2 regions of the Bacillus mexicanus genome follow, and region 2 is predicted to be linked to the other one. Evidence: a T-box and tRNA genes for the amino acid it is inferred to sense, from the RefSeq annotation. Region 2 holds a T-box; the other holds one or more tRNA genes.
What was found. The T-box of region 2 lies ahead of ileS (isoleucine--tRNA ligase). A T-box ahead of a tRNA ligase gene usually reads a tRNA of that ligase, here a tRNA-Ile.
Positions count from the first base shown of each region.

Region 1: it has a tRNA-Ile gene. The T-box ahead of ileS (isoleucine--tRNA ligase) is inferred to sense a tRNA for this amino acid. The anticodon was not compared.

Region 1 is NZ_JBCEYV010000001.1:46-3,414, reverse strand. It holds gene AAGG74_RS00125 (yteA family sporulation protein) at 1-174, shown strand, start outside; gene AAGG74_RS00120 (TspO/MBR family protein) at 517-984, shown strand; tRNA gene AAGG74_RS00115 (tRNA-Glu) at 1,221-1,292, opposite strand; tRNA gene AAGG74_RS00110 (tRNA-Ser) at 1,323-1,413, opposite strand; tRNA gene AAGG74_RS00105 (tRNA-Asn) at 1,417-1,491, opposite strand; tRNA gene AAGG74_RS00100 (tRNA-Ile) at 1,502-1,578, opposite strand; tRNA gene AAGG74_RS00095 (tRNA-Gly) at 1,594-1,667, opposite strand; tRNA gene AAGG74_RS00090 (tRNA-His) at 1,677-1,752, opposite strand; tRNA gene AAGG74_RS00085 (tRNA-Phe) at 1,772-1,847, opposite strand; tRNA gene AAGG74_RS00080 (tRNA-Asp) at 1,860-1,936, opposite strand; tRNA gene AAGG74_RS00075 (tRNA-Met) at 1,945-2,021, opposite strand; tRNA gene AAGG74_RS00070 (tRNA-Ser) at 2,039-2,131, opposite strand; tRNA gene AAGG74_RS00065 (tRNA-Ile) at 2,138-2,214, opposite strand; tRNA gene AAGG74_RS00060 (tRNA-Met) at 2,217-2,293, opposite strand; tRNA gene AAGG74_RS00055 (tRNA-Ala) at 2,314-2,386, opposite strand; tRNA gene AAGG74_RS00050 (tRNA-Pro) at 2,392-2,468, opposite strand; tRNA gene AAGG74_RS00045 (tRNA-Arg) at 2,484-2,560, opposite strand; tRNA gene AAGG74_RS00040 (tRNA-Leu) at 2,570-2,655, opposite strand; tRNA gene AAGG74_RS00035 (tRNA-Gly) at 2,670-2,744, opposite strand; tRNA gene AAGG74_RS00030 (tRNA-Leu) at 2,750-2,836, opposite strand; tRNA gene AAGG74_RS00025 (tRNA-Lys) at 2,847-2,922, opposite strand; tRNA gene AAGG74_RS00020 (tRNA-Thr) at 2,960-3,035, opposite strand; tRNA gene AAGG74_RS00015 (tRNA-Val) at 3,061-3,136, opposite strand; rRNA gene rrf (5S ribosomal RNA) at 3,159-3,274, opposite strand; partial or broken rRNA gene AAGG74_RS00005 (23S ribosomal RNA) at 3,328-3,369, opposite strand, start outside.
Region 2 is NZ_JBCEYV010000001.1:1,133,069-1,136,437, forward strand. It holds gene ileS (isoleucine--tRNA ligase) at 1-1,223, opposite strand, end outside; T-box leader at 1,276-1,502, opposite strand; gene divIVA (septum site-determining protein DivIVA) at 1,565-2,059, opposite strand; gene AAGG74_RS05995 (YlmH family RNA-binding protein) at 2,153-2,926, opposite strand; gene AAGG74_RS06000 (YggT family protein) at 2,988-3,260, opposite strand; gene sepF (cell division protein SepF) at 3,267-3,369, opposite strand, start outside.

The sequences.
Region 1 (3,369 bases), 1.1 Mb from region 2:
ACGATGAATGCCGAAGAAAATATCGGCAATACAGAGTCGTACGAAAATTTCATTGCAACAGATATTACAGGCAAAGAAATTACAGTTTATCAAAGCAGAGCCCATGAACGTTATGAGGAAGAACTCGATGAAGAAGGAATCATGACCACATTCGGCGACCTCCATGCTGATTGAACCCCCGTTAAAGGGGGTTCTTGTACATTTTCATCACATCGGTCATCAGCTTCAAATAACCCTTTTGCTGCCCAATGTCATGTCGCTTGCCCTCCAGCAATTTTTCAACAGACTCTCCTTCGTGTGGAATGACGAAACATTCAATGTGATGCTAATCAGTTCTCTAATAAGTGACTTTACGATGTCATTCGCGAAAAATACGTTCCTAAATCTATTTTATGGAAAAATAAGAACCAATAAAGTACTGATTTAAGCCCATCTTTTCCCCATATCGGGAGTTTAATCTTTATAAAAGATAGGGTAAGTACAAATGCAAAATAAATACATATGGAGGTTGCAAATATGAAGAAAATTGTCGGTGCCATAGCCGTTTTTGTAATTACCTATGCGCTGTTTTCAGCAGCAGGATACTTGTTTCCAATTGACCAACAATGGTACCATTCACTGAAAAAACCGAACTGGACACCGACAGGATCTGCGATCGGCATCGTTTGGGCGATCCTGTTTGCCCTGATCTCCCTTTCAGCTACCATAGTATTTGCAGCGTGTTCATTTAAAAAAGCGAAAAGCTTTTGGATAATACTTTTGGTTAACTTCGTGCTGAATCAGGCATTCAGCTATTTTCAATTCACTCAAAAAAATTTGCTCGCTGCATCGATTGACTGCTTGCTTGTCGCGATCACTGCATTCCTATTAATGTTCATTGCAAAAAAATACAGCATGGCTGCTAGCTATCTTCTTTTGCCTTATGTATTATGGAGTGCGTTTGCAACGTTCTTATCTTTTACAATCTATTCCATGAATCTGTAAATCAAAAAAAGCCGCTGTAAGAGCGGCTTTTCAGATTGTTGACAAAATTTCATTTATAACTTATATCGCTTCTTTTCTTTCTGCAATAAATAGAGTTCGAACGCCACAGTTGTTTGCTTTGTCCATTAGACTCTGTTCTCAGGACTAGTGTTAAAATCCTCGCTTACCTGTTAATTCTAAAGCATATCAGGATTTATAAAAATTAAAAACCTTGCATATTCTACAAGGTTTCTGGATGACCCGTACGGGATTCGAACCCGTGTTACCGCCGTGAAAGGGCGGTGTCTTAACCGCTTGACCAACGGGCCGATAGTTGAGAACTTATATTTGTAATCATATGGCGGAGAAGGAGGGATTTGAACCCTCGCGCCGCTTACACGACCTACACCCTTAGCAGGGGCGCCTCTTCAGCCACTTGAGTACTTCTCCAATTGGCTCCACAGGCAGGATTCGAACCTGCGACCGATCGGTTAACAGCCGATAGCTCTACCACTGAGCTACTGTGGAATATAAGTCATGGTGGGCCTGAATGGACTCGAACCATCGACCTCACGCTTATCAGGCGTGCGCTCTAACCAGCTGAGCTACAGGCCCATGACGATATAGAAATGGAGCGGGTGATGGGAATCGAACCCACGACATCAGCTTGGAAGGCTGAGGTTTTACCACTAAACTACACCCGCAACTTTATTTGGGGCGATTGATGGGAATCGAACCCACGAATGCCAGAGCCACAATCTGGTGCGTTAACCACTTCGCCACAACCGCCAAAACATATATTAATAAATGGTGGCTCGGGACGGAATCGAACCGCCGACACACGGATTTTCAGTCCGTTGCTCTACCAACTGAGCTACCGAGCCTTATATTTAAAATGGCGGTCCGGACGGGACTCGAACCCGCGACCTCCTGCGTGACAGGCAGGCATTCTAACCAACTGAACTACCGGACCATTTATTTTGGTTGCGGGGGCAGGATTTGAACCTGCGACCTTCGGGTTATGAGCCCGACGAGCTACCGAACTGCTCCACCCCGCGATGATTAAAAGTATATATGGAGGAGGAAGAGGGATTCGAACCCCCGCGGGCTTTGACACCCCTGTCGGTTTTCAAGACCGATCCCTTCAGCCAGACTTGGGTATTCCTCCGTATAGTGGTGGACCTTGTAGGACTCGAACCTACGACCGGACGGTTATGAGCCGTCTGCTCTAACCAACTGAGCTAAAGGTCCATTGGTAGCGGCGGAGGGGATCGAACCCCCGACCTCACGGGTATGAACCGTACGCTCTAGCCAGCTGAGCTACACCGCCAAATATTTATTGAAACCAAGTGGAGCCTAGCGGGATCGAACCGCTGACCTCCTGCGTGCAAAGCAGGCGCTCTCCCAGCTGAGCTAAGGCCCCAAGAATGGTCGGGAAGACAGGATTCGAACCTGCGACCCCATGGTCCCAAACCATGTGCTCTACCAAGCTGAGCTACTTCCCGATTTCATGTAGATGATGGCGCGCCCGAGAGGAGTCGAACCCCTAACCTTTTGATCCGTAGTCAAACGCTCTATCCAATTGAGCTACGGGCGCAAAAATCAATGCCGAGGGCCGGACTTGAACCGGCACGGTAGTCACCTACCGCAGGATTTTAAGTCCTGTGTGTCTGCCAATTCCACCACCCCGGCGTGGATGGTATAGTTGGAGCGGAAGACGGGATTCGAACCCGCGACCCCCACCTTGGCAAGGTGGTGTTCTACCACTGAACTACTTCCGCAAAATTGGTGCGGATGAAGGGACTTGAACCCCCACGTCTGTAAAGACACTAGAGCCTGATTCTAGCGCGTCTGCCAATTCCGCCACATCCGCAATATGGAAATGGTGAGCCATGAAGGACTCGAACCTTCGACCCTCTGATTAAAAGTCAGATGCTCTACCAACTGAGCTAATGGCTCTTCTTATAAGAGACTTGAATATAATAACATATAAAAGTGGTGCCGGCAAGAGGACTTGAACCCCCAACCTACTGATTACAAGTCAGTTGCTCTACCAATTGAGCTACACCGGCCTATATGTAAAACCGATATGTATAATGGTGGAGGATGACGGGCTCGAACCGCCGACCCTCTGCTTGTAAGGCAGATGCTCTCCCAGCTGAGCTAATCCTCCATAATTGCACTAACGTGCAATTGCTTGGCGGCGTCCTACTCTCACAGGGGGAAACCCCCGACTACCATCGGCGCTGAAGAGCTTAACTTCCGTGTTCGGCATGGGAACGGGTGTGACCTCTTCGCTATCGCCACCAAACAAGTTGAGAGTGTTCTCTCAAAACTAGATAACAGATGTAACATCATTCAAATGTGGTTAAGTCCTCGATCGATTAGTATCTGTCAGCTCCATGT
Region 2 (3,369 bases):
GTCGCTCTGAAAATGGTTGGTTTTTTTGTTCTCCAATCGTGCGGGTAAGAGTGAGTAATGAATTCAAGTTTTACAAGCGCGCCTTTTTCATCAAGCTGCTGTGTGATTACTTTGTTCGCATCATCATAAAACATGCCTTCAAAGCCTGGAGCTTCACTTGTCATGACACCTTTTGCATCAACTGGGCATAACACATCTAAGCCATATTTCTGGCCGATGATGAAGTCATCTTCCCCGTGTCCCGGCGCTGTATGAACACAGCCTGTTCCGGCATCAGTTGTGACGTGTTCGCCAAGCATAACGAGAGAGTCTCTGCCATACAGCGGGTGTTCTGCGATAATGTTCTCAAGGTCTTTCCCTTTGATCGTTCTCGTCACTTCATATTGATCAAATCCGCAGGCAGCGGCCACATTTTCGACTAAATCACTGGCTACGACAAAGCGGTCTTCACCTGCTGCCACCACGCTGTACTCAAAATCAGGGTGCACTGAAATTCCGAGGTTCGCCGGAATTGTCCAAGGCGTTGTTGTCCAGATGATAATACGCTCGCCGTTTTCAAGAACGCCTTTTCCGTCTTTCACACCGAAAGCAACATAAATAGATGCTGAACGTTTATCTTGATATTCAATCTCTGCTTCGGCCAAAGCTGACTCACTTGAAGGTGACCAGTTAACTGGTTTAAGGCCTTTGTAAATGTAGCCTCGTTTTGCCATTTCACCAAATACGCGAATTTGCTGCGCTTCGTATTCCGGTTTTAATGTCACATACGGATTTTCCCAATCACCGCGGACACCAAGACGTTTAAACTGCTCACGCTGTCCTTCGATTTGTTTCCAAGCGTACTCTTCACACAGCTTGCGAAATTCCGCTACTGACATTTCTTTGCGGTTTACTTTTTTGTTTTTTGTAAGAGCTGTTTCAATTGGCAATCCGTGTGTATCCCAGCCCGGTACATACGGTGCATTGTAGCCGCTCATTGATTTGTAGCGGACAATAAAGTCCTTCAGTATCTTGTTAAGTGCATGGCCCATATGGATATCGCCGTTTGCATACGGAGGTCCGTCATGTAGAACAAATTTCGGGCGGTCTTTCGTCCGTTCCTGTACAAGACGATAGATATCCTCTTCCTCCCATTTCTTTTGAATGTCAGGCTCACGGTTGGGCAAATTTCCACGCATCGGGAAATCCGTTTTCGGCATTAAGAGCGTATCTTTAAAATCCATTTTCATTCCTCCACTGCATTTTTTCAGAAAATAAAAAAAGCCCTCTCATCCCATAAGGGACGAGAAAGCTTATCTCGCGGTACCACCCTTTTAGAAAAAGCTAACATACGCTTTTTCCACTCGAGCATCGTAACGTGATGAACGTCCTAACCTACTGTGAGTTCAGAAAGGAAACTTAAGGGCTGATCTACATGATTCCGGCCATCCCGGACTCTCACCATCTCCGGGTCGCTATGAAGGCCTGAAGGAAACATGACTGTCCCTTTCAACCGTCTTTTCATCTGAATTTATGAACGTATTATATTCGACAAGCTAAGAATATGTCAAGATACTCAGAGAATTTATTCCTTTTCGTCAAAGACTGCATCGACTTCATACTCGAGCAAATGATCCCAATCGTCATTTTTCAGAAGATCGAGCTGAGCTTCAATTAGCATTTGGAAACGTGTTCTGAATACTTTAGACTGTTTTTTCAGCTCTTCAATTTCCATGGCGATTTTTCTTGATTTTGATAAAGATTCGTTGATAATACGATCAGCGTTTTTCTCTGCTTCCCGAACGATCAGCTTTGCTTCTTTTTGAGAATTGCGTTTTACGTCTTCAGCTGCCTCTTGAGCAACTAAAATCGATTTATTCAGCGTTTCTTCAATATTAGCAAAGTGACCGATTCTTTCATCGAGCTCATTGACTTTCGCTTCAAGCTCTGTTTTCTTCCGAAGAACAATTTCGTAATCTTTTCGGACTTGTGCTAGAAATTCATTTACTTCATCTTCATCATATCCGCGAAAACTTTTTGTAAATGTCTTGTTGTGAATATCATTTGGCGTTAATGGCATCATGCCACCTCCATTTTTACATTTCAGTACAGTTATCTAGTTCACATTATAAAACAAATTTCGCACAGATGGAGAAAAAAACTGAAAAAACGACTATTTTTGTCGTTCAAACGTAACTCTCCACTTGTCTTTTTTGGTTTTTCCTTCGATTTTTGTTAAGCTGCAGCGGCCAAAGCCTCTGATAGACAGCATGTCCCCTTCCGCCACCAAATATGAAGGATCTTCAACTACCTTCCAGTTCACTTTGACGAGCCCGTTTTTCACGAGCGTTTGTGATTTCTGGCGGGATTGCCTGCTCACAGAGGCGCAGACGGCGTCAAGCCTTAATGAAGAAACCGTGTCATCTCTTATTTCGACATCAACTGCTGGAATGTTAAGGTCTGACAAGTCAATTTTCTCTAAGCTGACCGCCGCTTTTCCTGCTTGGGTCAGCTGTGCAGCCACAAAATCAGCGATATCGGCTGAGACAATCAATTGCACTGATGTCTCAGAAAACACGATGTCACCGAATTTTTGCCGTTTTAAACCTATGCCCATTAATGCGCCAAGCAGAGATCGGTGATCTACCGAGACAAATTTTTCAGCATAACGGACGTGAAACGCCTGCAGTTCAAAATCTGATTCTTCCGGCGTGATGTACTCCGGATAGAGAATGGCCCGTTTTCGTTCCGCTCGGTCATATCCGCCGGAAAAAGCAACCCCGACGTCCGTTTGCCCCGTAACAGCAGAGAGGATGACCTGCTCTCGGGGATCTAAGAAGTCGGTCAGCTTCATCCGATATTGCTCCTGGACAATACTTTTCCATTCGAGCGCCTGATCAATAAAGGCCCGCTCGTCTTTTCTGAAGTGCTGATAAATATCGCTCATCGTCTTTCCCTTCTATGTAAAGAGGCTTGGCTGCTGCCAAGCCCCTATCAAACTGTCACAATTAAAATACAATCATGCGATAAAGCCCCCACAAGCCAAGTGACGCAAATCGAAGCACAATGATAGCTACGATTGGTGAAATATCCAGCATTGCGATCGGAGGGATGATTTTTCTGAACGGTTCGAGATATGGTTCGCAAATCGAAGCTAAAAAACGCCCGACTGCCGTTTCCCTTGTACTCGGCACCCATGACATAAAAATATATATGATCAAGGCAAATGAGTATATTTTGATTAATAAAGCTAAAACCGAAAAAACTTGATAAAGGATCATCTCGCTTTACCACCTCTGATGTTCGTCTTCAGATATGAGCTCAGAAATTGTGCCTGATACGTCTACATTGTCAGGCGTGCAAAGAAAAATGTCCGAGCCGATTCGCTGA